Regions from separate parts of the Vibrio sp. HB236076 genome, predicted to be linked through region 2. Evidence: predicted binding sites of a transcription regulator. Region 2 holds the regulator's gene; each other region holds the start of a gene.
What was found. Region 2 encodes CRP, which controls carbon source genes, mostly activating them, when cyclic AMP is high. Its sites were predicted from a motif close to TGTGANNNNNNTCACA; they were not measured.
Positions count from the first base shown of each region.

Region 1: the regulator CRP is predicted to act here: its motif matches at 2,314-2,329, upstream of AB0763_RS08335 (ROK family protein).
Region 3: the regulator CRP is predicted to act here: its motif matches at 7,794-7,809, upstream of AB0763_RS10710 (NupC/NupG family nucleoside CNT transporter).

Region 1 is NZ_CP162601.1:1,889,598-1,899,776, forward strand. It holds gene AB0763_RS08330 (chemotaxis protein CheV) at 1-708, opposite strand, end outside; gene AB0763_RS08335 (ROK family protein) at 1,022-2,239, opposite strand; gene AB0763_RS08340 (patatin family protein) at 2,407-3,591, opposite strand; gene AB0763_RS08345 (sodium-dependent transporter) at 4,198-5,655, shown strand; gene AB0763_RS08350 (MetS family NSS transporter small subunit) at 5,657-5,749, shown strand; gene AB0763_RS08355 (hypothetical protein) at 5,834-6,265, opposite strand; gene AB0763_RS08360 (RDD family protein) at 6,795-7,256, opposite strand; gene AB0763_RS08365 (PTS transporter subunit EIIC) at 7,262-8,887, opposite strand; gene AB0763_RS08370 (TatD family hydrolase) at 9,425-10,179, opposite strand, start outside.
Region 2 is NZ_CP162601.1:231,492-241,670, reverse strand. It holds gene kefG (glutathione-regulated potassium-efflux system ancillary protein KefG) at 1-75, opposite strand, end outside; gene AB0763_RS01120 (ABC transporter ATP-binding protein) at 212-2,119, shown strand; gene AB0763_RS01115 (TIGR02444 family protein) at 2,128-2,607, shown strand; gene AB0763_RS01110 (hydrolase) at 2,800-3,774, shown strand; gene AB0763_RS01105 (YheU family protein) at 3,953-4,189, shown strand; gene AB0763_RS01100 (phosphoribulokinase) at 4,375-5,244, shown strand; gene crp (cAMP-activated global transcriptional regulator CRP) at 5,482-6,114, shown strand; gene AB0763_RS01090 (hypothetical protein) at 6,216-6,800, opposite strand; gene AB0763_RS01085 (aspartate aminotransferase family protein) at 7,100-8,311, opposite strand; gene AB0763_RS01080 (aminodeoxychorismate/anthranilate synthase component II) at 8,536-9,129, opposite strand; gene trpS (tryptophan--tRNA ligase) at 9,222-10,179, opposite strand, start outside.
Region 3 is NZ_CP162601.1:2,451,536-2,461,714, reverse strand. It holds gene prfC (peptide chain release factor 3) at 1-1,464, shown strand, start outside; gene AB0763_RS10735 (ABC transporter permease) at 1,540-2,505, opposite strand; gene AB0763_RS10730 (ABC transporter permease) at 2,508-3,617, opposite strand; gene AB0763_RS10725 (ABC transporter ATP-binding protein) at 3,617-5,173, opposite strand; gene AB0763_RS10720 (BMP family protein) at 5,515-6,513, opposite strand; gene AB0763_RS10715 (TatD family hydrolase) at 6,951-7,733, shown strand; gene AB0763_RS10710 (NupC/NupG family nucleoside CNT transporter) at 7,943-9,202, shown strand; gene deoC (deoxyribose-phosphate aldolase) at 9,489-10,179, shown strand, end outside.

The sequences.
Region 1 (10,179 bases), 1.3 Mb from region 2:
TTCGTCAACGGGATTACGTCCTTCGTCACACCAAGATTTCAGTAAGTTCAACGCTTGCATACCGTCTTCACAGGCAATGATTTCAATACCTAATTGAGATAGAGTATCTTTAATTTGATTGCGAGCCGTTGAAGAGTCATCGGCAATAAGCACTTTACGCCCCACAAGGTTTGGTACCAGTTGTTCGTCCAACACCCCTTCTGAAATCGTCACATCGTAATCGACAATATCAGCCAACACTTTTTCAACATCGATAATCTCAACAATACGTTGCTGATCATTATCTTGAATATGAGTGATCGCAGTTAAAAAGTTGTCTCGACCCGATGTTTTTGGCGGCGGCTGAATTTCGGTCCAAGCCGTGTTGATAATATTTTTCACTTGCCCAACCAAAAAGCCCTGGGTGGTGCGGTTATATTCTGTGATGATGAGGTTTTCTTCGACGTCTTCAAGGCGAGACGGTGGAAAACCAATCGACTGACGTAAATCAATCACAGGGACCGCTTCACCACGTAAAGTGGCAACCCCACGTATGTTGTAGTGAGAGCCGGGTAGCTTGGTCATAGGTGGAACTTTGATAACCTCTTTAACTTTAAACACGTTAATGGCAAAAAGTTGACGGCTGTTTAAGCTAAAAAGCAGCAATTCTAATCGATTCTCTCCAACGAGTTTGGTTCGTTGGTCGACACTGTTTAAAACCCCAGACATAGGCATCCTAATAATTGATTAAGTTTGTTATCTCGATCTGATTAAAGTTGCGATCACTGTGATCATGAAAATAACACGTGATCACAAGGCAAAGCACGTTCTCATCAAACAAGAAGCCAAATAGGTATTTTGTCGGTGACTATTTTAATCACGCTATCACTTTTTAACTCGGCTAAGGTGACCAAATATTAAGTCAAATTGGTGATAACCTTGTACAATTACTCTAAAGCTAACGCAAAGGTTACTTTTGCGCAAACATTGCGATGGGCTTTATGCAATATATGCGGATTTTGTGCTTAAAAGGGGTCACCATTCAACCTTCAATCACTTTCATCAACAGTTCACCATCGTACATCGCTTGTTTGACTAACGCCGCCCCTGGTAGGGTTGTGGTATGACTCAAATAAGCGGCTTCTAATACGAGCTCTTGGTGGTGTGTCTTCGGCGTCTGTTTTTTTATTTCCTCAATAAGCATAGGGTACAAAATCAAGCTTGCTTGGTTGATCTCACCCGCTAAAAGTACTTTTTCTGGATTAAAGAGATTGACAATAATAGCGATCGCTTTTGACAAGTGTTTGGCTAAATGAGCAATGCCAGCAAAGGCGAGTTTGTCACCGTTGTTGGCTGCCTGACAAATATCGGCAATCGTTAATTGTGGCGTCAGTCTTAAGATTGACTTTTTGCCCTGATTGAGCTCTTGTTGCAAAAATCGTTTGAGCGATTCAACACTCGCCAAGGTGTTTAGACAACCTCGATTACCACAAGTACACAATTCGCCATTTGGGTCAATTTGAATATGAGCCAATTCGCCAATATTGCCCTGAGCGCCATGCAGCAAAGCGTCGTTGACAATCACCCCCGCGGACACGTCATCTTGAAAATCAACGAGAGCCATATTGTGACTTTTACTAGAATGGCCATACATTTGTTCAGCCAGTGCCCATGAACGCACATCGTTACCAACAAAGACAGGCAAACCAATCGCTTGATATACCGCCTTGCCAAGCTCTAGGTTTGACACTTGAAAACTCGGCATCGACAACACACGCCCACTATTAGGGTCAACTGAGCCAGGTAAGGTAATCGCAATACTCGTCAAACGATCAACGACGCTTTGATACATCTGAAGAAATCGTTGAATTTCCGTCAGTAACGCATCCAAAAAGCCTTCTTGATCAACGCAAGTCAGATTCACTCTATGCTCAATTAATAAGTCGCCACCCAATTCGTGCAAAGCCAAATACAGTACATTCTGGTTTAAACGCAAAGATAAAAACTGCCAACCTTGGTGCTTAACGCGTAAACCAATCGCGGGACGGCCGCGCCCAACAGCCACGCCCAGAGCAATTTCTTCCACTAAGTGGCCTTCAATAAGCTCCCGAGTGATTTTGGTGATACTGGCCGGTGCCAGGCTGCTTTGCTTCGATAGGTCAATTCTGGAGATAGGCCCGTGTTGATCGATAAGACGATATACTCTTCCTGCGTTGTTTTGCTTAATTTGGTCAATGTGACCAGGTTGAGCCATGTACATTGATTACTCCGACATAAAATACAGAGGCATCTTTTGCTTTTGTAACGCGCTTGTGAAGAAGAAGAAGGCTATCTCGTGAGCCCAGTCACAATTCAATATCTTGCTTTGAGTCATCTATCACTGCCGCGATAAGTATCGCGGTCAAAATTCCCCGTATTACACGGTGCCTATGGCGATGAGTTCTGATTGAGATCACTGACATTATGACTCATATCTACCTTGTAATCAGCCGGCTTGTTCAGCACCGAATCAACCTGTGCTAAATATCGCTCACCCGCGGCAAGACCAAGCTCATAGTCGTGATATAAATCGTCTTTTTTACTCAAAAGAGAGCGCGTTTTCAGTGGCTGATCTGGTGCAATTTGCACGATAAAACAGTCTTCTGGGGGCTGATTTAAAAAGTCCAATGTCAAGCGGTAGGTTTGATAGTGAACCATTAACATATCGGCAAGCTGCGAATCAATTTTCCCCCCAAAAAGGTGACTGAGGCGGGTGATATCTTTCGCACCATAAAGCCAACGCTCGCCGTTCAGAGTACGGGGAACTTTATTATCCTGATTGAGGAAAGGCAACTGTTGACTCAAGTAGGCTTGCCAATCTGATTTCAACGACGTCAACTTGTCATACCAAGCATCTTGGCTTTGTAAAAATCGGTATACCATGCCCTCTTGTACTTGTTGGTCATCCGTCTCATTACTATCACTCGCCTCGACACAAGGCTCAGTGCGAATCACAGTGATAAAACGCGCACTGCGTCGCCACGCTTCTTGCACGGGAATCGAAGCTGAAACCCCACCGTCAACGTAAGTTTTATCAGCGATGTGTACCGGTTGTGGGTACAATTTGGGGATCGCGCAAGTCGCGATTAATGTCGATAACCAATCACGGCCAAGAAAAGGTAAGTACTCATCGTGCATTGTCGCGGTATTGGTCACCGCGGCGACAGCGTGCCGCTGACCGAGGTAACGGCGTCCCTGTTCAATATTGAGGTGATAAGGAGACGCTTGAATCGCTTTCATCGCCCAGTCTAAACCCAAGGCACGCGAGCCTCGTGTATAAGAAAACAAATTGAAAAAATCATTTTGAGTGGTCAGTTCATAGATAAAATCACGGCCCAGACCAGGCTGACGACAAAGATAAGGGCACAAATTTAATGCCCCTGCAGAAGTGCCAAAAAACTCATCAAAAAAATCAAAGTTAGAGGCTAAGAAAGCATCGAGTACCCCCGCGGTAAAAATACCTCGCTGGCCACCCCCTTGAGTGACTAACGCTTTTTTTCCTCGGATGTATCCCACCGCTTGCTCGGGTTCAAAATATGAGGATTCTGAAGTTATTAATGAAGTTCGTATCATTATTTCAGAATAACCTGCTTACTCGATAATGGCAATCAAACCCATTAGTTGATGGCGATCAACCCCACTGCTAGGATCGAAGTCATAATAATCGCAACTACAATCAAACTGCATTTTAACTCAATTTCCATCGCCTTCTCCCTCACCTCATTTCACTGTGTAATAACACTATTTAACGGGTATTCGTTGCTTTCATCATTGACCTACATCAAAACATGCTTTCATTTTAGCCTATTTCATCAGATAGTTTGGTTTAATTACAAAAATATGAAATAAAAACGCACAAACAAAATCAGAATTATATTTCAACAAAAATCTTCATTTTTACCATTTACACCCAAAAAATACGTTAATTGCAGTTTTTTGACTTACATAAAGCAAGAGACTCAAAACATCACCCTTCAGGTCAAGTTGATATGTAACCAGTACAATCTATTGATTTGACAATTTTAAATAGGTAGCCTCTTTGCTACGGACGGTGCTGCCGTCCTCACACATCGCACACTTTAACGACCGTCTTCACACAGTCACAAGATCAATACCTATAACGTGCTCAGCACACCACCGTGTTTTGAAGACCCATATGTAATATTGGAGTAACTTACTATGAAACGAGAACAATGGGGATCTCGTACTGGATTTATCCTAGCAGCCGTTGGCTCGGCAATTGGCCTAGGTAACATCTGGCGCTTCCCTTATATGGCCTATGAGAATGGCGGCGGCGCCTTTTTTATCCCCTACCTTTTCGCCATGATCACCGCCGGTATTCCTTTTATGATCCTAGAATTTAGTATGGGACATAAATACCGCGGCTCAGCAGCCAAAACCTGGACAAAAATTAGCCGCAAAATGCAGTGGCTAGGTTGGTTCCAAGTTGGCATCGCTGCCATTATTGGTATTTACTACGTCGCCGTAATTGGTTGGGCTATCTCTTATTTTGGTCTTTCTTTCAACCAAGGTTGGGGAAGCGACACCAATGCTTTCTTCTTTAGCAGTTATTTAGGCTTAGGGGATAACTCACCAACTAATCTGGGCAGTATTCAATGGAAAATAGCCCTCTCAATGGCTATCGCTTGGGCTGTTACGTATTTAGCCATCGTCGGCGGCGTAAAATCGGGTATTGAGCGCATGTCTAAAGTACTCATGCCTATTTTATTGGTCTTGGTGCTGTTGTTAATTGCTCGTATGTCAGTATTACCAGGCGCTTTGTCGGGGATTGAATACATGTTCAAACCTGATTTTAGCAAAATTTGGGATGCCCAAGTCTGGGCAGCCGCCTACGGTCAGATCTTCTTCACCTTGAGTATTGGCTTTTCTATTATGCTCGCCTACTCAAGCTACTTACCTGAAAAATCAGACATTAGCAATAACGCTTTTATAACCGTGTTGCTTAACTGCGGCTTTTCTATCTTAGCTGGTATTATGATTTTCTCCGTTCTTGGCTATATGGCACAAGAACAAGGAAAACCATTAACAGACGTGGTGAGTGCCGGTGTTGGCTTGGCGTTTGTTACCCTACCCGCGGCTATTAACTTACTGCCGGCGCCTTACATTTTAGGCCCCTTGTTCTTTTTTGCTCTTGTGGTTGCGGGCATCAGCTCACACATTTCTATTGTCGAAGCGGTTACCTCTGCTGTTATCGACAAAATGAAATGGAGCCGTCGCAAGGCCGCCACCATCGTCATTGGATCAGGCTTTGTCATTTCGATGGCGTTTGCCACCAACGGCGGCTTGCTATTACTCGATTTAGTCGATCATTTCGCCAACAACATCGGTATTATGACCAGCTGTTTGGTTGAAATTCTCTTCATGACCTGGCTACTTAAAATTGCGGATGTTCGCGATTATGTCAACAAGGTGTCTGATTTTACTATCGGCACTTGGTTTGAACTGTGTCTTCGATTTATCACTCCGATTATCTTGGTTTTCATTGTTGTCACCAAGTTCTCAGTTTTGTTTAACGAAGGCTATGGCGGTTATGACTTAACCCTAGGATGGGGCATGATTTTGGCCTTACTTATTGCAAGTATTGCCGTCAATACCTTCAGCAAAAAGGAGTTTTAATATGGCAACCAGCGCAATTATCATGATGATTATCGGCCTTGGTATTACCTGGGGCGGTGCGGTGCTTTGCATTCGAAAAGCAATGAATAAGTAAGTCGCATGACACTTTAAACGATAAAAGCCAAAGCAAACGATGCTTTGGCTTTTTTATGTTCTTTATTTTCTTACTCAGATACGCTTAGAAACGGTAAGTAATACCAATCGCGGCACCCAGCTCTAACTCTGTGTCATCGTGTATTTGCAGAGCAGGTTGAACTTCAGCGTAAGTCTCAACGTGGTTAGTTAACGCCATGTTTAAACCAAGCGGTACGCGAACCCCAAAGTCATCATCGTGACGGTTATCCCATTCGGTCCAGGCGCCGACACCGGTATACCAACTAAAGGGAACGTTAGCATTGAAGGTTCCGCGTTTAAAAATGTAGTCAAAAGCGCCACCATCGTTACCCAAAGTAAAACGATATTGATCATTGAGTTCCAAAACGCCACTTAATCCTTGGTCAAAGGCAATACCCACATCTAGGCCTTGATCATAATTGGCATCTGGACTTGGCGCGGCATGGGCAAAAAGTGGTGTCGCTGAAGCCAGTAAAATCACTGCTAACTTTTTCATAATAAAACCTTTTTGTTATTCATTGAGTTAAGTTTCTCACGATCATTCAGGGTTTAAACACATTGTGTATACTTAGCCTGCTCAAACCACTTCATTTCCAAATCACACCTTTGCGAAGATACACAGCCAAAGCTTGGGTGAAAATTTGCTCGTGGAATAACATCTAGATTAGGGAAAAATGACAATATCAATGTCAGTAACGGGTGAAGGGATGTTAAAAAAACCGACAAAGTTCCCTTATTGACTATTTATTTTTTAATCGTATTTTTTATATTCAAGGATAAAAAAAGCCAGTGTAATACACTGGCTTTTCTATTGGTTGAATATCAGACTTCGCCGTGACAAGTAATACCAATCTGATTCGGTATGTGGCCAATGATAGCGCGAAATAAACGCTTAAGAACAAAGCAAGAAAAGAATCTAACTCATTATTCTACAGTTAATTTTCTTAACGATGTTATCAAGCTTTTTAGCCATCTTGGGTAACCACCTATTGAGTTAGATTGGTAGAAACTATATTAGCGCTAAGCTAGGAATCGATAACTTGCGTCAAGTGCTTATTATCATGCCAACTCAGATGACCAAAGCTGACCCATTGCGCCGCTGCATACAAGGGATACAACCCCAAGGTCGCTAAACTCAACAGCATTTTATCGCATTCCCGGTATAGATACTGTTTACTACTTAAGTCTCGACCCTCTCGGTCACATACTTTTAAGCGCAAAAAATACTTGCTCAGTGATTGCCCTAAAAAGTGATAACACACGGTTTGATAACCGAGATAAACTGCGAGATACAATAAAAGCATCAGTAAATACATCGCCAATAATACCGGCAAAGAATAATACTTATCCGGTGAGAGCCAAAAGCCCTCACCTTGTTGTAAATGATGGAGCATCAACAGCACCGCTTCCATGATCACTTGAGTGAACATTTTTGCGATCAGTACATCAATCACAAAAGCCCCGCAGCGTCGATACTTTAACCCCATACTCACTAGCGGCCTAAACGCTCATTAATTTCAGCTTTATAGCCAGCAGCTTGAGCGCCATAAATGACCTGAATGCCCGTTTCACCGACTTTTACTAAGCCCTTTGCACCAAGCTGAGACGTCCAATACGCATTATCTTTAACTTGTGAGCCATCTTTTACGGTAATTCTCAATCGAGTAATACAAGCATCGACATCCACCAAGTTATCTGCGCCCCCTAGCGCTGCAATCATCTCATCAATCTGACTGCCAGAAGATTGAGCGACATTACCCGATTTGGCAGCCTGATAATCTTGCTTAGACACAACGGCAACCGCACTGCCCTTACGCCCTGGCGTTAGGACATCAAATTTAACGATGTACCAACGGAAGAGGAAGTAATACAGTACCGCATAAGCAAGGCCAACCACCACAATGTAATACCAATGGTTAGCTGTACCGGTAAGGCCGGGTAATAAACCAAATAGTGTGAAGTCGATAAAGCCACCACTAAATGTCATACCCACTTTGACATTGAGCATATCCATTAACATAAAGGAAATACCGGCCAATGGTACGTGGATAAAATAGTACAAGGCAGGTGCCAAGAACAAGAAAGTAAATTCAATTGGCTCAGTAATACCGGTCAAAAACGCGGTTAAGGCAACAGAAAATAGCAAACCGCCGGCGGCGCTTTTGTTCTCTTTGTCTGCCAAGCTGTACATCGCATAAGCAGCCGCTGGTAAACCAAACATCATGAATGGGAATTTACCGGTCATGAAGTTAGTTGAAGTAAATTGTGAAAAATCCCCAGTGGCAAGCGAGGCAAAGAAAATGTTTTGTGTCCCTTTGATCAATTGACCAGCGACTTCTGCCGTCCCACCAATCTCGGTTTGCCACAATGGCAAATAGAAGACGTGGTGTAAGCCGACAGGGATCAGTGAACGCTCAATAACACCAAACAAAAATGAGGCAATATAGCCATGGCCACTGGCCGTCATTTCACCAAGAGCTTGACCTATCGCACCAAAACCGGCACCGATAAAAGGCCAAATAAACGTTAAAACAATACCGTAGAAAAGTGCGGCAAATGCACTCACAATAGGAACAAAGCGCGCCCCACCGAAGAAACCAAGATAATCTGGCAATTTTACTTGTGAGTACTTGTTGTGCAAGATAACCGAGAAAGCACCAGCAATAATACCGCCAAACACCCCCATACTTAAGGTGTTTTCAATGCCAAGTGTGTTGGTTAATACACCTGGGTAACTTTCACCAAGCAACACAACGGTATTGCTTGCCGTGTCAATCATACCGCCAACCACTAAGGTTTTTGCAATCGCTACGTTCATAACGAGATAGGAAATCAATGCCGCTAGCGCCGCTGCCCCCTTTTCTGTACGGGCAAAACCAATCGCGACCGCCAAGGCGAACATAACAGGTAGGTTGGCAAAAACAATCCCACCAGCGGCTGTCATGACTTGTAGGAAGCTGTTCAATGCTGAACCGGTTTCTAAAATGCCGATGTTGTAGGCTTCGATCATGGCTGGGTTGGTAAAGCTACCTCCGATACCAAGCATAATACCAGCAGCAGGCAGTAAGGCAATCGGTAGCATAAGCGCTTGCGACAGCTTACTAAAAAAGCTTTTCATAATTTGTGCTCCTAAGCAAAATAAAGATGAAATCAAGTTAATGTCACCACCCCCGTTGTGACATTGAACATGAACAAAAAATAAACACTACAAGTTTATTTTTCGGCTCTAAATATATATTGATGACCATCAAGGATGCTACAGAGAGAAAAAGGAATGTTCAAAAACAAGTATTAGATCACAATTGAACAAATAACAAACAACACAAAATGTATTTTAAGTATCTGTTTTTATTAAATTTAAATAAAAACCTACGTTAATCTGTAATAAAGATACAGTCTGTAGAAATAAAACAACACGGTGATTTATTGAACATTTTCAAAATAGTCTTGTGACATTAATCACAAAAGCTTTATCGTATATGTATAAGCAGGTAAAATAAAAGGCGCTCATGATTCAAAGGCTAAGGTTAAACTTAAAGCTCCTAGCCTCTGATAAGAAAAAAATCCATCGATATAAAGGGAAGAAGCAGTAAAAACTCTATGTTGAAATAATGAGGTGAGGACTCCGTCATTCCTACTGCGCTCGCTTGACTTTTTAACCTAATTTAAACAGCCGCTCAAAGTTCTCACTCGTGGTTTTTGCCACCTCTGCTAAAGAACAACCTTTCAATTGAGCAATAAATGCTGCAACCTCAACGACATAGGCTGGTTGATTCTCTTTACCGCGATGAGGGACAGGCGCCAAATAAGGCGAGTCCGTTTCGATTAATAAGCGCTCCATTGGCAACGATTTGACCACTTGCTGCAATTCTTTGGCCGCTTTAAAGGTCACGATACCAGAAATGGAAATATAAAAGCCTAACGCCATGGCTTGCTCAGCAAAGTCGAGATCTTCGGTAAAGCAATGAATGATCCCTTTGCATCGCTCAACACCGCCATTTTTCAACATCGCTAGTGTGTCGGCACGAGCATCGCGAGTGTGAATGATCAACGGCTTGTTTAATTCGACGGCCACTTCGATTTGTTGCTCGAAGCGTTGTTGCTGTAATGCTTTCGTCTCAGGAGAGTAATGATAGTCTAGCCCTGTTTCGCCGATGGCAATGACTTTAGGGTGTTTCGCGTATTCTACAAACTGACCTAACTCAAAGTCGCTTTCAACGTCTAACGGGTGTACCCCGCAAGATGCGTGAACGTTTGGATCGTGTTCAATCATCGCCAACATTTTAGGAAAAGCCTCTAAACTCACACCGACACTGAGTAATTGCTCCACCTTGGCGGCGCGAGCTTTGGCAATCGCGTCCTTGACATCGATGTGTTGTGAGCCATAGCTGAGTTTGTCGAGATGACAAT
Region 2 (10,179 bases):
TTCAGGATCGGGGTGGGCGAGTATCACCAGCACTTTTGGCCGGTCGGAAGGGGCAGTCGGATTACTGTCAATCATGTATGCTTATTACTCCTGTCTCGAACGTAGGACTTACTGTGATGTTAGTATCATAACTGAATTTGCATAATGATCGACATTAATCGCCCAAGCCCCTACTATTCACATAGAATTCTTAACTCAGTTTGACAAAACCATGATCACCTTCTCTGATATTCAATTGCTTCGCGGCGGCAAACCTCTGTTAGACCAAGCCTCCGCCACCATTCACCCCGGTGACAAAATAGGCTTAGTGGGCAAAAATGGCTGTGGGAAATCCACTTTATTTGCCTTGATCAAAGACGAACTCAGCATCGATGCGGGCCAGTTTCATCAACCGAGCCATTGGGCACTCGCTTGGGTCGCACAAGAAACGCCAGCCATTGAGCGCGCCGCGATTGACTATGTGATTGATGGTGACCGAGAGTACCGAGAACTCGAGCGCCAATTACAACGGGCAGAAGCGGAAGACAACGGCCACCAAGCCGCTTTACTGCACGGTCAAATTGAAACCATTGGCGGTTATAGCATTCAAGCTCGAGCGGCAGAGTTGCTCGACGGCCTCGGGTTTAGCCAAGAGCAGATGCAATGGCCACTGACCGGGTTTTCTGGTGGTTGGCGTATGAGGCTAAACCTGGCGCAAGCTTTGTTGTGCCGTTCAGACTTGTTGTTGCTCGACGAACCCACCAACCACTTAGACCTCGATGCGGTCATGTGGCTTGAAAAATGGCTGCAAAACTACCCCGGTACCCTGGTGTTGATCTCACACGACCGTGACTTTTTAGACCCCGTTGTTTCTCGTATTATCCACATTGAAAATCAAAAGCTTCACGAGTACACCGGCAACTACTCCTCGTTTGAAACGCAACGTGCACAAAAGTTGATCCTGCAACAAGCGCAATTTGAAAAACAACAAAAACAAATGGCGCACATGCAAAGCTACATTGATCGCTTTCGCTACAAAGCCTCGAAAGCACGCCAGGCTCAAAGCCGAATTAAAGCGCTGGAAAAAATGGAGCAAGTGCTACCTGCACAACTCGACAACCCGTTTAGCTTTGCTTTTCGCGAACCCAATGCATTGCCCAACCCCATTTTAATGATGGATGAAGTCAGTGCTGGTTACGATACACGCTTAATTCTCAATAAAATCAAACTCAATTTAGTCCCTGGCAGTCGAATAGGTCTTCTCGGTCGCAACGGCGCGGGCAAATCAACCTTAATTAAACTGCTTTCCGGTGAACTGAAACCACAATCGGGCCAATTAACTTATTCCCAAGGGGTTAAAATTGGCTATTTCGCCCAGCATCAACTTGAAACCTTGCACCCAGAAGAAAGCCCATTACAACACATGATGCAAATCGCTGCTGACCAAACAGAGCAGCAACTACGGGACTATTTAGGCAGCTTTGGTTTTCAAGGTGACAAAGCCCTTGAGGTTATTGGGCCTTTTTCCGGAGGGGAGAAAGCGCGCTTAGTCTTAGCACTGCTGGTTTGGCAAAAGCCAAATTTATTGTTGCTCGATGAACCAACCAACCACCTTGACCTCGATATGCGCCAAGCCCTCACCATGGCGTTGCAAACCTTCGACGGAGCCATGGTGATCGTCAGCCACGATCGTTACTTACTGCGCGCCACGACCGACGATTTGTACTTAGTCGACAACCAAGCCGTTGAACCTTTTGATGGCGATCTCAATGATTATTACCGCTGGTTGACCGAGCAACAGAAAATGGCCAAAAAAGCCAGCAATAACAATGACAATAGCGACAAACAACACAGCGCTGCTGCCAAAAAAGATCAAAAACGCCGCCAAGCCGAACTCCGACAGAAAACCGCGCCTGTTCGCAAAAAACTGCAAAAGCTTGAAAAACAGCTAGACTGTTTAAATGAGAAGCTGCAAAAATGTGAAACACAGCTCGGAGATAACGATCTCTATCAACCGGAAAACAAAGCCAAGCTCACCCAAATTCTCAGTGAGCAGGCCGAAGCAAAATCCGAATTAGAATTGATAGAGCTCGAATGGATGGACCAACAAGAGCTTCTCGAGCAAATGGAACAGGAGTAAGTATTGCCATGACCCAACCGCAGGACTTTTCCCCACTGACAAGCGAAGACTTTTGGCAGTTCAGTCTGCACTACTACACAGTGGCTGGGGTAAAAGACGCCTGCTTAACGCTGCAAAATCGCTATCACGGCAATGTTAATTTTGCTCTATTGTTGATTTGGTTGGATCAACATCAGTTGAGCTTCGACCGTCAAGGTTGGCAGCAACTATGGCACAGTTTGCAACGTTGCGAGCACTTATTGACTGACTTTCGCGAACTCAGACGCAAACTGAAAGCCTCAGTGGTCGATACCTTGTATCGCGAAAGTCTTCAATTTGAGTTGCAACTTGAGCAGCAGCAACAACACGACTTGGTCGCCACGTTAGCGACCTTGTCATTAGTCAAAAACACCGACTCGCCACTCGCATGGCAATACTGCCATCAGCTCGGTGCCAGCGATACGCTCTATCAGAGTTTAGTGCCGAATGCTTCTCGCGGCGACGTTTAACCAATACCCACTTCACTCAATAGACCGTAACCGAAGGAAAGCGATGCTTTCGTTTTACCTGATTAAACCGCTAATTGCGAAGTGGTCATTGAGCATGCGTTTCATGAGATGGGTATAATGAAGAGAAAACGTTATTGTGGAACGTCGTTATTTTGCCACCCCATCACAAAGAAAGTTTAAGGCTGTTTGACTATGACGCAATTTTCTTCGCCAACTTGGCTTACCAACCCACACCTACAAACCTTATTGCCGCGATTGATTCGCCGTAAGCCCTTATTTACCCCCTTTTGGCAACGAGTCGATACGCGCGATGGTGATTTTATCGACCTCGCATGGAGTGAGTATTGGCAAAGCCCACACGTGACACACAAACCGATTTTCATCTTGTTTCACGGCTTAGAGGGCCACTTTAATAGCCCTTACGCCAATGGCATTATGCAAGCTTTTAAAAAAGCCGGCTGGCTCTGTGTGATGATGCATTTTCGCGGTTGCAGCGGAGAACCAAACCGCTATGCTCGTTCTTACCATTCGGGGCATACGGACGATGCTCGCCAAGTGATTGAATTACTTGATGAGCACTTCCCACATCAGGCCAAAGTCGCTCTGGGTGTTTCTCTGGGTGGCAATATGTTAGCGAACTACCTCGCCCAATATCGAGATAACCCCAAGCTGAGCGCGGCCAGTATAGTGTCTGCTCCCTTCGATCTTGCGGCCTGTTCACAGCGCATCGAACAGGGTTTTTCAAAAGTGTATTGCCGCTACTTACTCAACTCACTCAAACGCAATGCCTTGCTCAAAGCCAATTTGATCGAGCAACAGCTTGGTTTAAAAGCCGATGATATCTCCGCCATTAAACAGTTATCAGACTTCGATGACCAATTGACCGCGCCACTCAATGGCTTTAGCAACGCACAAGATTACTACCAACAATGCTCCGCCCTGACACGCTTAAACGACATTACAATACCAACACAAATTATTCATGCTCAAGACGATCCTTTTATGACTGAGGCCGTCATCCCCCGCTATGTATTATCGGAGTACATCGACTATCAATTGCTTCCCCATGGTGGGCATGTGGGCTTCTTGACTGGATCATCTTTAAAGCCGCGCTTTTGGTTAGAAGAAAGCTTGCCTTCTTACTATCAATCTTTCGGCCAATCTTAATGGCAAACAATGGCATAAACACAGGTATTGCAACTTATAAAAGTGAATAAGGTCACGTTTATTTTTGCGTCTTTATCGGCACGAAATTCAAACCATTGAGAAAAAGCTCGGTCAATCTTGATCACAGTCATCGCTGAATTAGTATAAAATGCGATGTATTACTTTTATGGAGGACAATATGATCGTTCCTTGGCAAGACATCAGCCCTGACGCGTTAGAGAACTTAATCGAGCAATTTGTTTTGCGCGAAGGGACCGATTACGGTGAACATGAAGTTTCATTGAGTGAGAAAGTCGCACAAGTTAAAACCTTACTCGCTCGTGGTGAGGCCCACGTCGTTTATTCTGAACTTCACGAAACCGTCAATATTCAAACTCGTCAATCAATGACTCAAGCAACACACGATGCGTTGTGATCACAGATGCGTGTTTGTGGTATGCTACCAGTAGAATTATTTGTTTGGCTAACTCAAGGTGAGAAAGCCATCCCATTGTTGCCGTTTAAATCAGTCTCAGCCATGTGTTCATGATATTGTCTTCGGCAACATTACATACTAACCGTTATAAACACAGGTTGTGTTGAAATAAGACAAGGGTTGTCATGTCAGCGAAACATCCTATCATCGCCGTCACCGGTTCATCGGGTGCCGGAACTACAACCACTTCCGAAGCTTTTCGCAAAATGTTCAATATGTTGAGCATCAAACCCGCGTGGGTTGAAGGGGATAGCTTCCATCGCTTCACGCGCCCAGAAATGGACATTGAAATACGCAAAGCCCGTGAACAAGGTCGCCATATCAGCTACTTTGGTCCACAAGCCAACGACTTCGAATCGCTGGCCAATTTTTTTCGTCGCTATGGGCGCGATGGCAGCGGTCAAGTACGTCGCTACCTGCACAGCTTTGATGAAGCGGTCCCTTTTAATCAAATGCCGGGAACGTTCACCCCTTGGCAAGAATTACCCGACGATACCAATGTGCTTTTTTACGAAGGCTTACACGGTGGCGTGGTCGACGGTGAAGTCAACGTCGCGCAACACGTCGATTTTTTGATCGGTATGGTACCTATCGTGAACTTGGAGTGGATTCAAAAGTTTGTCCGCGATACCCGTGACCGAGGTCACTCGCGCGAAGCCGTGATGGACTCCATCGTTCGCTCAATGGACGATTACTTGAACTTTATCACCCCGCAGTTTTCACGGACTCATATCAATTTTCAGCGCGTGCCAACCGTTGATACCTCCAACCCACTGAATGCGAAAGGCATACCCAGTTTAGATGAGAGCTTTGTCGTCATTCGCTTTCGAGGCATTAAAAACGTCGACTTCCCTTATTTATTAGCCATGATCGACGGTTCTTTTATGTCACGTCACAATACGCTTGTCGTACCTGGTGGCAAAATGAGCTTTGCCATGGAATTGATCGTGCGGCCCTTGCTTCAGCAATTGATAGAATCCGGTAAAATCAGCTAATTCTTTTCCATTCACAGCAAGGAATAATAAATATGTGACAGTGTGCACACTTTTACTGCGAACTTGCTTGACGAAAGTAGTTAGAATCGAGATAAGTATCTAGTAACAGATACAAATTTTATGATAAAGAACAATACTTGCAGCGAGTCGATGGAACTCTTATGCTAGGAGTCTGGTTTTCAGCTTCGCTACACTATGGATAGCAGCAAGTGCACTCTGCAGAGGAAGTAAAAGATTATGGTTCTAAGTAAACCGAATACCGATCCAACATTAGATTGGTTCTTGTCTCACTGTCACATTCATAAATACCCGTCAAAGAGTACTTTGATTCACGCGGGAGAGAAAGCCGAAACCTTATACTTCATTGTCAAAGGCACCGTTGCCGTTTTGATTAAAGATGAAGAAGGCAAAGAAATGATCCTTTCTTACCTCAATCAAGGTGACTTTATTGGCGAGCTAGGCTTATTTGAAGAAGGCCTTGAGCGTACGGCTTGGGTTCGTGCGAAAAGCGCCTGTGAAGTGGCTGAGATCTCGTACAAAAAATTCCGTCAGCTGATTCAAGTCAACCCAGAAGTGTTGATGCGTTTGGCGAGTCAAGTATCAAAACGCCTGCAAGTAACCAGTCAAAAAGTGGGTGATCTTGCTTTCCTTGACGTAACCGGTCGCATTGCACAAACGTTACTGAACCTAGCCAAACAGCCCGATGCGATGACGCACCCTGATGGCATGCAGATCAAAATTACTCGCCAAGAAATTGGTCAAATCGTTGGCTGTTCTCGCGAGACCGTAGGTCGTATTTTGAAAATGCTTGAAGAGCAAAATCTCATCTCTGCGCACGGCAAAACTATTGTCGTTTACGGCACACGTTAACTTTTTATTGTTGCGACAGAGAACGACGAATAAATCAAACGCCTGGGCTAAGCTCAGGCGTTTTTTTTCGTCTCATCAATCCATTTCAAGATGATCGAGATTTAAAGGTGATTAACCTTGTGAACTAGGCCTCGCAACATCAAGCTGTATTGCACAAAACGGCTTTGTCTAGGGGTGAGCATCTGCGGTTGATACTGAGCCATAAGACGATACAAATGATACAAAGAAACTTGCTTAGCGACCCACCAAGTTAGCCAACTGCTTCGAGACTTTAAGGTAGCGCGCTCAAAGTCGACCATACTGATTTTGCCTTGTGGTGACACCAACAGATCGCGAATCGGCAATGAGTGACGTGCTACGCCCGCTTTGAGCATTGCTCTGACTAAGTGGTGCAACTGGTGTAAGTGTGACTCTGATAGGCGATTGGGTCGTACCCCGCTCAAGCGTGTCATACGCAAAAGATGCATGTCATCAAAGCTCTCTAGTAACTGAGGAAAACCTTTGATCCCTTTAAGCTGTATGAGCGCCAACTTTTCAATCATATAGCGCCTATGAGTGCTTTCTTTGGATTTAAATTGCTTGCTCACCATTGATTCAGCAATGGTGAGACGCATTTTCCCTGTTTCGTATACTCCATCAATAACGCGTTTATTGTCTGGCTTTTTCGTGTCTACAAAAGGTTTCATGATGCTTTACTCTCAAAGAAAAATGAACGCTGCTCATCGCCTGACACTCATTTTGATTGAGTGAGGGAGAGTATATTCATGTCACAAGATAAGATCAGCGCGATTGTAACAGCCGTATGAGCAGAAAAATAATCAAAGCTCATGATGAAAAAGCCATCATCTATTGATAGAAATAGAAAGGAATTCGAAATGAAAAAGAGTAAAAAAATGCCCGGCCCAACAGGCCAGGCATAATGAATTGGCGATACTAACCCGCGTAAATCAGTAGTAAATAACCACTAGAAAGTCGCGGTTAGGTATTAAAACAAACTCGCGACGGCTTTTTCCAAACGCTTAAGGCCTTCATTCATTTCTTCTTTAGTGATGACCAGTGAAGGAGTAAAACGAACAACATTGGCTCCCGCAACCAAGACCAATAAACCTTGCTCGCCAGCCGCGGTCAGAATCTCTTTTGCGCGTCCTTGCCATTGTTCATTTAAAGCCGCGCCAATTAATAACCCTTTACCACGGATCTCTGCAAATATCGGGTACTGTTGATTAATCGCAGCTAACCCTTCACGTAACCATTGCTCGCGCTCTTTCACCCCAGCCAAAGTGTCTGCCTGAGAAGTAATATCGACAACCGCTTGCGCGACAGCACAGGCCAAAGGGTTCCCCCCATAAGTCGAGCCATGTGTACCCGGTTGAAAGTGTTCTGCCAGCTCTGTCGTCGTCAACATAGCGCCAATAGGAAAACCGCCACCTAAAGATTTCGCCGTGCTGAGAATGTCAGGAGTCACCCCTAAGTGCTGGTAAGCATAAAATTCCCCAGTACGGCCATTGCCGGTCTGTACTTCATCAAATATCAGCAAGGCTTGATGTTGGTCACACAATTGACGAACCTGCTGAACAAATTCGGCATCGGGTTCAATAACCCCACCTTCGCCTTGTAAAGGCTCCATGATCACCGCGCATGTGCGCTCAGACATATGCGCTTGCAACGTCTTAATATCGTTATAAGGCAAGTGAGTGATATCACCGGGCTTAGGTCCAAAACCGTCCGAATAGCTCGACTGCCCACCCACCGTCACGGTAAAGAAAGTACGGCCGTGGAAACCTTGTACAAAAGCAATAATTTCTGTTTTTTCAGCATTGAATTTATCAGCACTATAACGACGGGCCAATTTTAACGCGGCTTCATTGGCTTCAGCGCCTGAGTTTGCAAAAAACACCTTATCAGCAAAGCTGAGCTCGGTTAACGTTTTCGCCAATTTTAGTGCCGGTTCATTGGTCATGACATTGCTGACATGCCATAATTTTTGCGCCTGTTCGTTAACTGCTGATACCATGGCTGGATGGCAATGGCCAAGGCAGCTCACGGCAATACCACCAGCGAGATCAATATACTCATTGCCCTCTTGATCCCACAGGCGTGCACCTTGCCCTTTGACTGGTACCATGGCCATTGGACTGTAGCAGGGAACCATGACATCACTGAATAACGCTCTATTGATCGGAGAATGCTCACTCATTTTATGTCCTTACTGTTTTTTCACGGCTGCATTATGCCACGACACGGAAACGACGTTCTCGCCTGCTTAACCGTCGAACCTGACACATAAATAATCATATAAAATGCATATTTAAACAAAATAAAAATACGGCAATATTCTCAAAAAGGCAAGTAAATAAGAGAATAAGTCAAAAAAATCGATTAATGCTATTATGAATAAGCAATCAATAAAGCGAGTGTTACTTAGCCTTGGCCTGACTGGCGAGTTAAAAAGTTGGCCAACAAGTCGAGTCCCTGCTCCGTTTTGATGGATTCCGGGTGAAACTGCACCCCTTCAATCGCCAGCGTTCGGTGGCAAAAGCCCATGATTTCATCAAAAGAGCCATCACTGTACTCAGTCCAAGCCGTCAATTCAAAATCATCGGGTAAAGAGTGTGACTCCACCACCAAAGAATGATAACGCGTCACCGTAAGTGGGTTATTCAGCCCTTTAAACACACTGGTGTTGTTATGACGAATGGGCGATGTTTTTCCGTGCATCACTTGGCGAGCTTTGACGACGTTCGCCCCAAAAGCCTGGGCAATGGCCTGATGGCCAAGACATACCCCCAAAATGGGAATATGGCCAGAAAAGGCTTGTATGGCCTGAATTGAAATACCGGCTTCGTTAGGTGTACATGGCCCAGGAGAAATCACTAAATGAGAGGGATTGAGTGCCTTGAGCCCGTCAAGGTCAATCGCATCGTTGCGCACGACGGTCACTTGAGCACCAAGTTGGCAAAAATACTGGTAGAGGTTGTAAGTAAAAGAATCGTAATTATCGATGATGACTAGCATGGCGGGAGACACTGTGAACAAACAAAAAACGATCACGATGATCGATGACCGAAACAAACAAGGCCTGCAACAACAGGCCTTGACGAAATGGGCTATGGGCGAGTAACAAACCCGACAGCCTGATAAGCTTTGGCCAAGGTGACGGCCGCACGCTCAGAGGCTTTTTCGGCACCTTGACGCATCACGTCTTGCAAGTAAGCCTCATCATTGCGAATGCGTTGATACGCTTCTTGTACTGGCTCTAGCATGGCGACAACCGCTTCACCAACGTCTTTTTTGAATGGGCCGTACATTTCCACACCGCGGTACTTCTCTTCGATGTCTGCAAAGCTCAATCCAGTTGCAGCACTATACAATCCCATCAAGTTCGCAATTCCCGCTTTATTTTCAACATCATGGGCAATGCGCGGTGGCGTTTCTGTGTCCGTTTGCGCCTTGTTGATCTTTTTGATGATCGACTTAGGATCTTCCAAGATAGTGATAACATTCTTGCGATTATCGTCTGATTTAGACATCTTCTTAGTCGCATCTTGTAAGCTCATCACTCGAGCATTCACTTGTGGAATATAAGGCTCAGGCACGGTAAAAATCGGCGACTCTGGGCTGTAAATATTATTAAAGCGCGTCGCAATATCACGAGCCAACTCGAGATGTTGTTTTTGATCGCTCCCCACCGGGACTTGGTGAGCGCCATACAATAAAATATCTGCCGCCATCAGCACTGGGTAGCCAAACAAACCGACGTTAACGTCATTGGCATAGCGCGAAGATTTATCTTTGAACTGCGTCATGCGCTGCAGTTCACCCATTTGGGTGTAACAGTTAAGAAGCCATCCTAGCTGAGCGTGTTCTGGCACATGAGATTGTACGAAGAGAGTGCTCTTCTTCGGATCAACACCAACAGCAAGACAGACGGCTAAGGCATCGAGTGTTGCTTCGCGCAATGCCTTGGGGTCTTGACGCACAGTGACGGCGTGAAGATCAACCACACAATATTGACAATCGTAATCGTCTTGCATTTGTTGCCATTGACGAAGCGCACCCAAGTAG
Region 3 (10,179 bases), 790 kb from region 2:
GCGGGCACCGTAAAAGGCCGAGGTTCAAGCCAGCATGCCAAATCTGACTGGATGGAAATGGAAAAAGAGCGCGGTATCTCGGTGACCACCTCGGTGATGCAATTTCCTTACAACGAGTGTTTAGTCAACTTACTCGATACTCCCGGACACGAAGATTTCTCTGAAGATACCTACCGTACATTGACGGCTGTCGATTCTTGTTTGATGGTGATTGACGCAGCCAAAGGTGTCGAAGATCGCACGCGCAAGTTAATGGAAGTCACTCGCTTGCGCGATACGCCCATTGTTACCTTTATGAACAAACTTGACCGTGATATCCGTGACCCAATGGAGTTGCTTGACGAAGTAGAAAGTGAACTCAATATGGCGTGCGCTCCTATCTCATGGCCGATCGGGTGTGGTAAAGAGTTTAAAGGTGTGTACCACATACATCGCGATGAGACGATTTTGTACAGTACCGGTCAAGGGCACACGATTCAAGATGAGCGTATTGTTAAAGGTTTGAACAACCCTGAATTGGATCAAGCGATTGGCGTTGAGCTCGCTGAGCAATTGCGCGAAGAGCTTGAGCTCGTTGTTGGGGCATCGAATGAATTTGATCTTGAGTTGTTCCTCAGTGGTGAACTCACGCCGGTTTTCTTTGGTACCGCTTTGGGTAACTTCGGTGTTGATCATATGCTCGATGGTCTCACCCAATGGGCGCCGTCGCCATTGCCTCGTCAAACCAACGAGCGAGTCGTCAGTGCCGAAGAAGAGAAGTTTTCTGGTTTTGTGTTTAAGATCCAAGCAAACATGGATCCCAAACACCGCGACCGCATTGCCTTTATGCGTATTGTGTCCGGCACCTACCAGCAAGGGATGAAAATGAATCACGTGCGCCTGGGCAAGCAGATAAACATTGCCGATGCTGTCACCTTTATGGCCGGTGATCGTGCGCGTGCAGAGCAAGCTGTCGCGGGTGATATTATTGGTTTGCACAACCATGGTACCATCCAAATTGGCGATACCTTTACTCAAGGTGAAACGCTTAAGTTCTCGGGGATCCCTAACTTTGCCCCTGAATTGTTCCGCCGAATTCGCCTTAAAGATCCATTAAAGCAAAAGCAATTGCTCAAAGGGTTGGTGCAACTTTCAGAAGAGGGGGCGGTACAGGTATTCCGCCCACTGCAAAACAATGATTTGATTGTTGGTGCCGTTGGGGTCTTGCAGTTTGACGTCGTCGTTGCACGCTTAAAATCTGAATACAATGTTGAAGCGATTTATGAAAGCGTTAACGTGGCCACAGCACGCTGGGTTGAATGTGAAGACGAGAAGAAGCTCGATGAGTTCCAACGTAAGAATCAGACGAACCTTGCGCTCGATGGTGGTGATAATTTGAGCTACATTGCCCCGACCATGGTCAATCTAAACTTGGCGCAAGAGCGTTTCCCTGATATCCAATTCAGAGCAACTCGTGAGCACTAATCGTGTAGCCTGATCATTTGAAATGGCCAATAAAAAGCGGAGTCATAGTGACTCCGCTTTTTTATGTCAAAAGCTTTATTCACGTTCTTTGGTGTAGGGAACACCGATGGCTTTCGGGGCCATGGCTTTGCCAATAAAGCCCGCCAATAAAAAGACCGTTAACACATAAGGCAATGCTTCAATGGCTTGTACCGGGATGGCGATGTCGCCGATACTAAAGCCTTGCATGCGGATCGCCAGAGCATCCAAAAAGCCAAATAGCAAACACGCCGCCATGGCGGTAAAGGGACGCCATTTACCAAAAATCAACGCCGCCAATGCCATATAGCCTTTACCTGCACTCATGTTGGGAATAAATTGCGCGGTTTGCGCCACTGAGAGGTAGACACCGCCAATGCCGACGAGGACGCCACAGATGATCACACCGGCGTAACGCGTGCCATTCACGGAGATCCCAGCGGTATCGACAGCAGAAGGTGAATCTCCCACAGCGCGCAGGCGCAAACCAAAGCGAGTTTTAAACATCACAAACCAAGCGAATGGCACCGCGAGGATCAATAAATACTCAAGCAAAGAGTGTCCACTGATCAATTCATGGTAAAAATAACCCACCACAGGAACATCGGCAAGAGCTTGAGCACCAGGTAATTCGATCGGGGCAAAGCGAGCATCGCCGGAGAGAGAAGGGGTTTGTCCTCCTTGGTGATACCAATAGCGCCCCAGTGTCACGGTGAGACCGACGGCAAGAATATTGATCGCCATACCGCTGACGACTTGATCGCCTTTATGAGTAATGGCAGCAAAGCCGTGCATTAAGGATAAAAGTACGGAGATGCCAATACCTGCAAACAGCCCAAGCATGGCCGAGTTGGTTTCATAAGATACCGCAGCCCCAACAAATGCCGCAGAGAGTAATTTGCCTTCTAGAGCAATGTTAACCACACCAGCGCGCTCACAAAACATCCCGGCTAAGGCGGCAAATATCAGTGGTGTTGCGACGCGAATGGTGGCGTCGAGCATGAGAATAATGGTTTCGTACATAATCAAGCTTCTCCTTGACGAGGAGTGACAAGGCGTAAGTAGAGTTTTTCAAGCGTGGGTCTAAACATGTGTTCTAAAGCGCCAGAAAATAAAATCACTAACCCTTGCAAAACAACAACAATATTACGGTCAACACCGTATTCGAAACTCAGTTCGGCCCCCCCTTGATATAAAAAGCCAAATAACAAACTGGCGAGCAGTACACCGACTGGGTGATTGCGGCCCATGAGCGCTACGGCAATACCAGTGAAGCCAAAGCCTTCAACGAAGTTGAGCTTAATTTGGTGCAATTCCCCTTGTAAGACGTTTAAGCCAAAAAAGCCGGCGAGCATCCCTGATATTGCCATTGCCATCACGACGACTTTGACATAGTGAATCCCCGCGTAGCCAGCGGCTGACGGGTTAGCACCCACTGCGCGTATTTCGTAACCCCAGCGACTATGCCAAATGAACAGCCATACAAACACACAGCAAAGCAAAGCAAAAATAAAGCTTAAGTTGAGTGGGCTTGCGGCAATGTCGATACCCAATGGCGCTAATATCTGATGCATTTTGGGTAGCCAGCTGCCCTCGGCAAAGATGCGACTTTCAGTTGCCATCGTGTCTGCGGGCTTGAGAATATCCACCAGTAAATAGGCCATTAATGACGCGGCAATAAAGTTGAACATGATGGTCGTGATCACAATGTGAGAGCCGCGGGTAGCTTGTAGATAGGCAGGAATAAAGCCCCACGCAGCCCCAAACAGCCCGCCGGCGATGATCGCGACCGGGAACACAACATACCAAGGCGCAAATTCCCCCAAGGTCAAACAGACCAAACCGACTCCTAAGCCACCAATATAGGCTTGTCCTTCGCCGCCAATGTTAAATAAGCTGGCTTTAAAGGCAACAGAAACAGCCAGACCAGTAAAGATGAAGCCAGTGGCATAATACAAGGTATAACCAAAGCCTTCTTCGTAACCAAAGGCGCCGGTCCACATGGTTTTCGCCGCGTCAACGGGATTGATACCAATGTAAAAAAACAAAATCGCGGAAACAAGGAAGGCTACCGCAACGTTAATGGCGGGCAACAATGCAACCGTTACCCAAGCCGGAACTTTCTTTTGACTCATTAGTGCGATCCTTGAACTGGTTTTAAATGATCAGGCAAAATATTGGCCATCATTAAGCCGAGCGTTTTCTCGTCGGCTTGCTCTGCACTGACTTCACCGACAATGGCCCCGTCAAACATGACTAAAACTCGGTCAGATAAACTGAGAATTTCGTCGAGTTCGACCGATATCAGTAACACGGCTTTACCGGCATCGCGTCCGGCAATAACTTGCTGGTGGATGTATTCAATTGCACCAATGTCGACACCGCGGGTGGGCTGGCCGACTAATAATACATCCGGGTTTTGCTCCATTTCTCGTGCAATAACCAATTTTTGTTGGTTACCCCCTGAAAAATTGGCTGTTTTTAAATGCACATTATTCGGACGCACATCCCATTTATCCATATTGACTTGGCAAGCGTCTCTTATGGCTTGTTTGTTTTGTAAGAACCCCTTGTTGTATTTTTCTTGGTTGTGATAACCAAGGATGTAGGCTTCTTGTGCTTCAAACTTGTTAATGAGGCCTTGTTTGTGGCGATCCTCTGGGATGTGTCCGACTTTCATCGCACGAACTTGTTGAGGGTCTTTAGGGGTTTGGGCTGTGATGGTGTTTCCATTGAGATCGATCGAGCCTGATGAAGGGGTTAGGATGCCAGATAACAAGCCCAACACTTCGGATTGTCCATTGCCAGAAACCCCGGCAATACCAACCACTTCTCCGGCTCTAACGTTAAAACTGATGCTTTTGACTCGTTCGACACCGCTGCTGTCGAAATACTGAAGTTTATCGACTTGAATCAAAGGTTGCTTTGGCATCGCGATGTCTTTATCCACTTTTAAGCGCACTTTACGCCCTACCATCAGTTCGGCGAGTGCGTCTTGATCGGTATCACAAGTTTTCACGTGCGCCACCATTTCGCCTTGGCGCATTACGGAAATATTATCCGTAATCGCAAGCACTTCACGCAGTTTATGGGTAATGATCATCACGGTGGTGCCTTGTTGGCGTAACTTGTCGAGAATGCGAAATAAGTGATCGGCTTCTTGTGGCGTTAAAACCCCTGTCGGTTCATCTAAGATCAAAATTTTCGCATCTCGATACAGGGCTTTTAATATTTCGACACGCTGTTGTAAGCCAACAGGAAGCTCGCCCACAATGGCATCTAAAGGCACTTCTAAGCCGTAATCTTGTTCAATTTTCAGTAATTTCTTACGAGCAGAAGACAAACTTTCACTGAGTTTCCAGCCCTTTTCTGCGCCGAGAATGATATTTTCTAATACCGTGAATGTATCGACTAGCATAAAGTGTTGATGGACCATGCCAACACCGGCTTTGATCGCCTCTTGTGAATTGGCGGGTTTATAGAGCTGGCCATTGATGTGCATGCTGCCTTGGTCAGCATGATAAAAACCGTAAATAATGCTCATCAGGGTTGATTTACCGGCACCATTTTCGCCGATGATGCCATGTATTGAGCCTTGAGGAATTTGAAGATCGATATGTTTGTTGGCATGAACGGCGCCAAAGCGTTTATCAATTCCTTTTAGTTCGATGGCGAAGTCTTGGGAAGTCATCACATTTACATCCTGAAATCTGTGAATGTTTACACCCATTACATCCATTAATACTGAATAATCAAGCTAATACACCGATCATCATTAAATGGTTAATCCTTGCCTTGGTGGGCAGTGTCTCGATTAACACCGAAATGAGATGGCTCGACTAAAGAGTATTTAAAAGCTGTGATGAGTCTTGTTGAAGACGCGTATGGCACTGCAAGAAGAGCCATGCCACTGTCAACGTGGTATCGCAAAACAATTCTTGGGTTATTGTAATCTCAATTACCGGCCACCCTTGAAATAGAGGATCGTCAGGGTGGCCATACGTGAGTTTATTGACTATTCATCAATGACGATTAGTAGGTACAAGTATTGTCAGACATGTAATCGTGAACCACGATCTTACCGGCGACGATATCGTCTTTTAACCCGTCGACATAGGCTTTGAGATCAGAAGAAATAAGCGCTTTGTTGTTGTCATCCAGTGCCCAAGCTACGCCGTCTTCTTTCAGGCCAAGCACTTTGATACCAGGGGTCCAACTTCCTTGCATTGCGGACTCCCACGTATCGTAAGCGGCCATGCCGACACGCTTAACCATTGAAGTCAGCATCGTTCCAGGTTGAATGTGGTTTTGGTTAGAATCAACACCGATAGCGAATTTTCCTGCATCTTTTGCTGCTTGATACACCCCCATCCCCGTACCGCCTGCTGCGGCGTAAATAACGTCAGCGCCTTTTGAGAATTGAGATTTTGCTAATTCAGAACCTTTGGCTGGATCCGAGAAAGCCGCTGGCGTTGAGCCCGTCATATTTTGCAAAATAGTGGTATCGGCATTGGCGTATTTCACGCCTTGTTGATAACCGCATTCAAATTTTCGGATCAACGGAATATCCATACCACCAACGAAACCAACGACACCAGTTTTCGAAGTTTTAGCGGCAATCGCACCTACTAAGAAAGAGCCTTCATGTTCTTTAAAGATCACAGATTGAACATTGGGTTTGTCGATGACCATGTCGATGATGGTGAATTTGATATCCGGAAACTCGCCTGCCACTTTTTCGACAGCAGAGGCCATGTTAAAACCAACGGCAACGATCGGGCTAAAACCACGACTGGCAAGGCGACGCAGACCTTGCTCTCGTTGTGCTTCGTTTTGTGGTTCAAATTCACGAACTTTAACATCTTTATCGGCATTGAATTTCTCAACGCCGTTTCTAAATACGGCTTCGTTAAAAGATTTATCAAATTTACCGGCGGTATCATAAACCACAGCCGGTTTTTCGGCGGCAAAAGAAGAGAAAGAGCTAATTGCTAAAGTGAGCGCTGAAAGAGTGAGTATGGATTTTTTCACTGGTGATATCCCTATGTTGTATTGTAATCATCATTAACGTCGTTCTTATTGGCAATGTGAGCGTTACTGTATTTTGCTCACATCATTATTATTATGATGGGTAAGATTTGAATTGAGCATGCCTTTGCTCAAAAAATCGAATAGATTTTTTAAAAAGTCGATCCTGGTCTTACCTGAACAAATATTATCCTGAGTTACCCATAAAAAAAAGCCATCTCAGTCACAGCTAATTGACATAGATGGATACTTTTTGATCTAAATTGTGATGTAAATCACTAATGAAGTGGGGGAGTGGCTTGTTCTCTATCGCGCGTTGTTCGTCTTAAATGATGATTTTATCGACTCTACACATCGTATAACGTGATAATCTAGTCTCTCGTCCCACCCATTTAGTCAATCGATACTTGAGCGTCTTGTCGATTGGTTAGGAGGTTTATTTGTCGCCATTGTTTGATACCCATTGTCACCTTGACCGCCAAGATCGCAGTGCGCTTTCTCTAGACTCTATTTTAGAACAGGCGCAACAAGTTGGGGTGAACCGCTTTATGTTGCCAGCTTGTTTCGCCGCAAATTGGCAAGAGGTTGTCGAGATAACCAAGCACAATGAAGGGGTGTATTGTGCTTTGGGGTTGCACCCCTATTTTATCGAACATCATCAAAACAGCGATTTAGATAGATTGGCTACCTTGTTGGAAAGCCGGGAACAATCAAAATGTGTGGCGGTTGGTGAAATGGGACTGGATTTTTATCATTCACGTGACACGCAGGAAAAACAGACGTTTTTCTTTCAACAGCAAGTGAAGTTAGCGAACCGCTATCAGTTGCCTGGGGTGATACACAATCGTAAGGCGTCACAGGACATCGTCAAACTGTTGCGCCGCACCCCATTGGAAAACGGGGGAGTGGTACACGGCTTTACCGGGAGTCTTCAGGAAGCAAAGCAATTTATTGATTTGGGAATGATGATCGGCGTGGGGGGAAGCATTACGTATTTACGTGCACAGAAAACGCGTCACACCATCGCGAGTTTACCACTTGAGTGTTTGGTGTTGGAAACCGACGCCCCTGATATGCCGTTATCAGGCCGACAAGGACAAGAAAACTACCCCTTTTATTTACCGCAAATATTTGAACACTTGGTGGCACTTCGCTCTGAGTCCAAGCAAGTGATCGCCGAGGTCTTGTGGGCCAATAGCCATCGCTTATTTTCGGTGAAATGACATTGATGCAATCGTTTACATACTAAAGTTGGGTGAATTTGCTTTTATCTCGGGTTGTTTTTTGAGCTATTTCACAAAATTGTCATCTGTTACATCTAGAACCACATAAAAGTGTGAAATTGGTACTACTTTCTTGGCGATGGATACGTATAATTGGCGCTTCTTTTAATGCCCCTTTTTTGCCATCAACTATAAGGAAGCCATAAACCATGAGCCTGTTTATGAGCCTGATTGGGATGGTCGTACTGATCGCTATCGCAGTACTGCTATCTGATAATCGCAAAGCCATCAATCTTAGAACTGTGGGTGGTGCATTTGCCGTCCAATTTATCCTCGGAGGGTTTGTACTTTACGTCCCTTGGGGTAAAGACCTTCTCGCTGGTTTTTCTGCCGGTGTACAAAATGTGATCGATTACGGTAAAGACGGCATCAGCTTTCTGTTCGGTAGTTTGGTTAACTTTTCGGTCGACGGTATTGGATTTATTTTTGCTTTCCAAGTGCTGCCAACCGTTATCTTTTTCTCCTCGTTGATTTCTGTATTGTATTACTTAGGTGTGATGCAATGGGTGATCAAAATTTTAGGCGGCGCTCTACAAAAAGCGCTCGGCACTTCTCGCGCAGAATCTATGTCTGCTGCGGCTAACATTTTTGTCGGCCAAACCGAAGCACCATTGGTCGTGCGTCCATTCGTACCTAAAATGACTCAGTCAGAGTTGTTTGCCGTGATGTGTGGTGGCCTGGCTTCTGTTGCGGGTGGTGTATTAGCGGGTTACGCTTCAATGGGTGTACCTCTTGAATACCTTGTTGCTGCGTCATTTATGGCGGCGCCAGGCGGTTTGTTGTTTGCCAAGATCATCAAGCCTGAAACCGAAACACCAAACGATGAAATCATCGAAATTGATGGTGGTGACGAAAAACCCGCTAACGTCATCGATGCTGCGGCAGGTGGTGCCTCTATGGGTCTACAACTGTCGTTGAACATTGGTGCAATGCTGCTTGCCTTTATCGGTTTGATCGCTTTGCTAAACGGCATCTTAGGTGGTGTGGGTGCATGGTTTGGCTTTGAGCACTTAACCCTAGAATTGTTATTGGGTTGGTTGTTTGCCCCATTGGCTTACGTGATTGGCGTGCCTTGGAATGAAGCGACCTTGGTTGGTTCTTTCATCGGCCAAAAAATTGTCGTCAACGAATTTGTTGCTTACCTCAACTTCATTCCATACGTTGGTGAAGGTGCACAAGTGGTTGCTCAAACCGGTCAAGTTCTATCTGAAAAATCAACAGCTATTATTTCGTTTGCATTGTGTGGTTTTGCGAACTTGTCCTCCATTGCTATTTTACTTGGTGGTCTGGGCGGTATTGCGCCAAACCGTCGTCAAGACATCGCTCGCTTTGGGGTTAAAGCCATTGCTGCAGGTACCTTGTCGAACTTGATGGCCGCGACCATCGCCGGTTTCTTCTTGTCGTTCTAAACCCAGGACGTCAAACATCAGAACCATATTGTCAGCCCTATAGTGCTTTGCTATAGGGCTGCTTGTTTTTTAATTACTTTTTTTGAGATACAAAACGTTTGCGTTTTTAAACTGGCTACCTTTTGTGAGTGAAAAGCTCTACTCTTGAACAGTGAATACGTTATCGACACAGCGGTGACAGGGATAGCAATTGATCAGACGATCGAGTCTTCAAGGAACCAAGTCCGTTCATCTAGGTGCCAGTTCGCTCAACGAATGGTGACTGTGAACTTTATTGGAGAGAAAAATGAACGAATTACAGCAACAAGCTCTACGCGCTTTACGTCTAATGGACCTAACAACGCTCAATGATGACGATACCAATGAAAAAGTGGTGAGTTTGTGCCAACAGGCGAAAACGGCAGTTGGAACCACCGCGGCGGTATGTATTTACCCTCGCTTTGTGCCGATTGCGAAAAAAACATTGGCTGAGCAAGGCACCCCAGAGGTGAAAATTGCCACGGTAACGAACTTCCCACATGGCAACGACGATATAGAGATTGCGGTTGCTGAGACCCGTGCTGCCGTTGCTTACGGCGCTGATGAAGTCGATGTGGTGTTTCCGTACCGCCGCTTAATCGCCGGCGATGAGCAATGCGGCTTTGATTTAGTTAAAGCGTGTAAAGCGGCTTGTGGCGATACTGTATTGTTAAAAGTCATTATTGAAGTCGGCGAATTAAAAACTGAAGCCTTGATCAAACAAGCGTCGAAAATTTCGATTGAAGCCGGTGCCGACTTTATTAAAACCAGCACGGGTAAAGTGGCGGTTAATGCGACGCCAGAATACGCACGTTGGATGTTAGAGGTGATAGCTGAGCTCGGTGTTAGTGACACTGTTGGTTTTAAACCCGCTGGTGGTGTGCGCAGCGCTGAAGACGCAGCGGCTTATTTGGCGATGGCCGATGAGATTCTCGGTGCGCAGTGGGCTGATCAGCGTC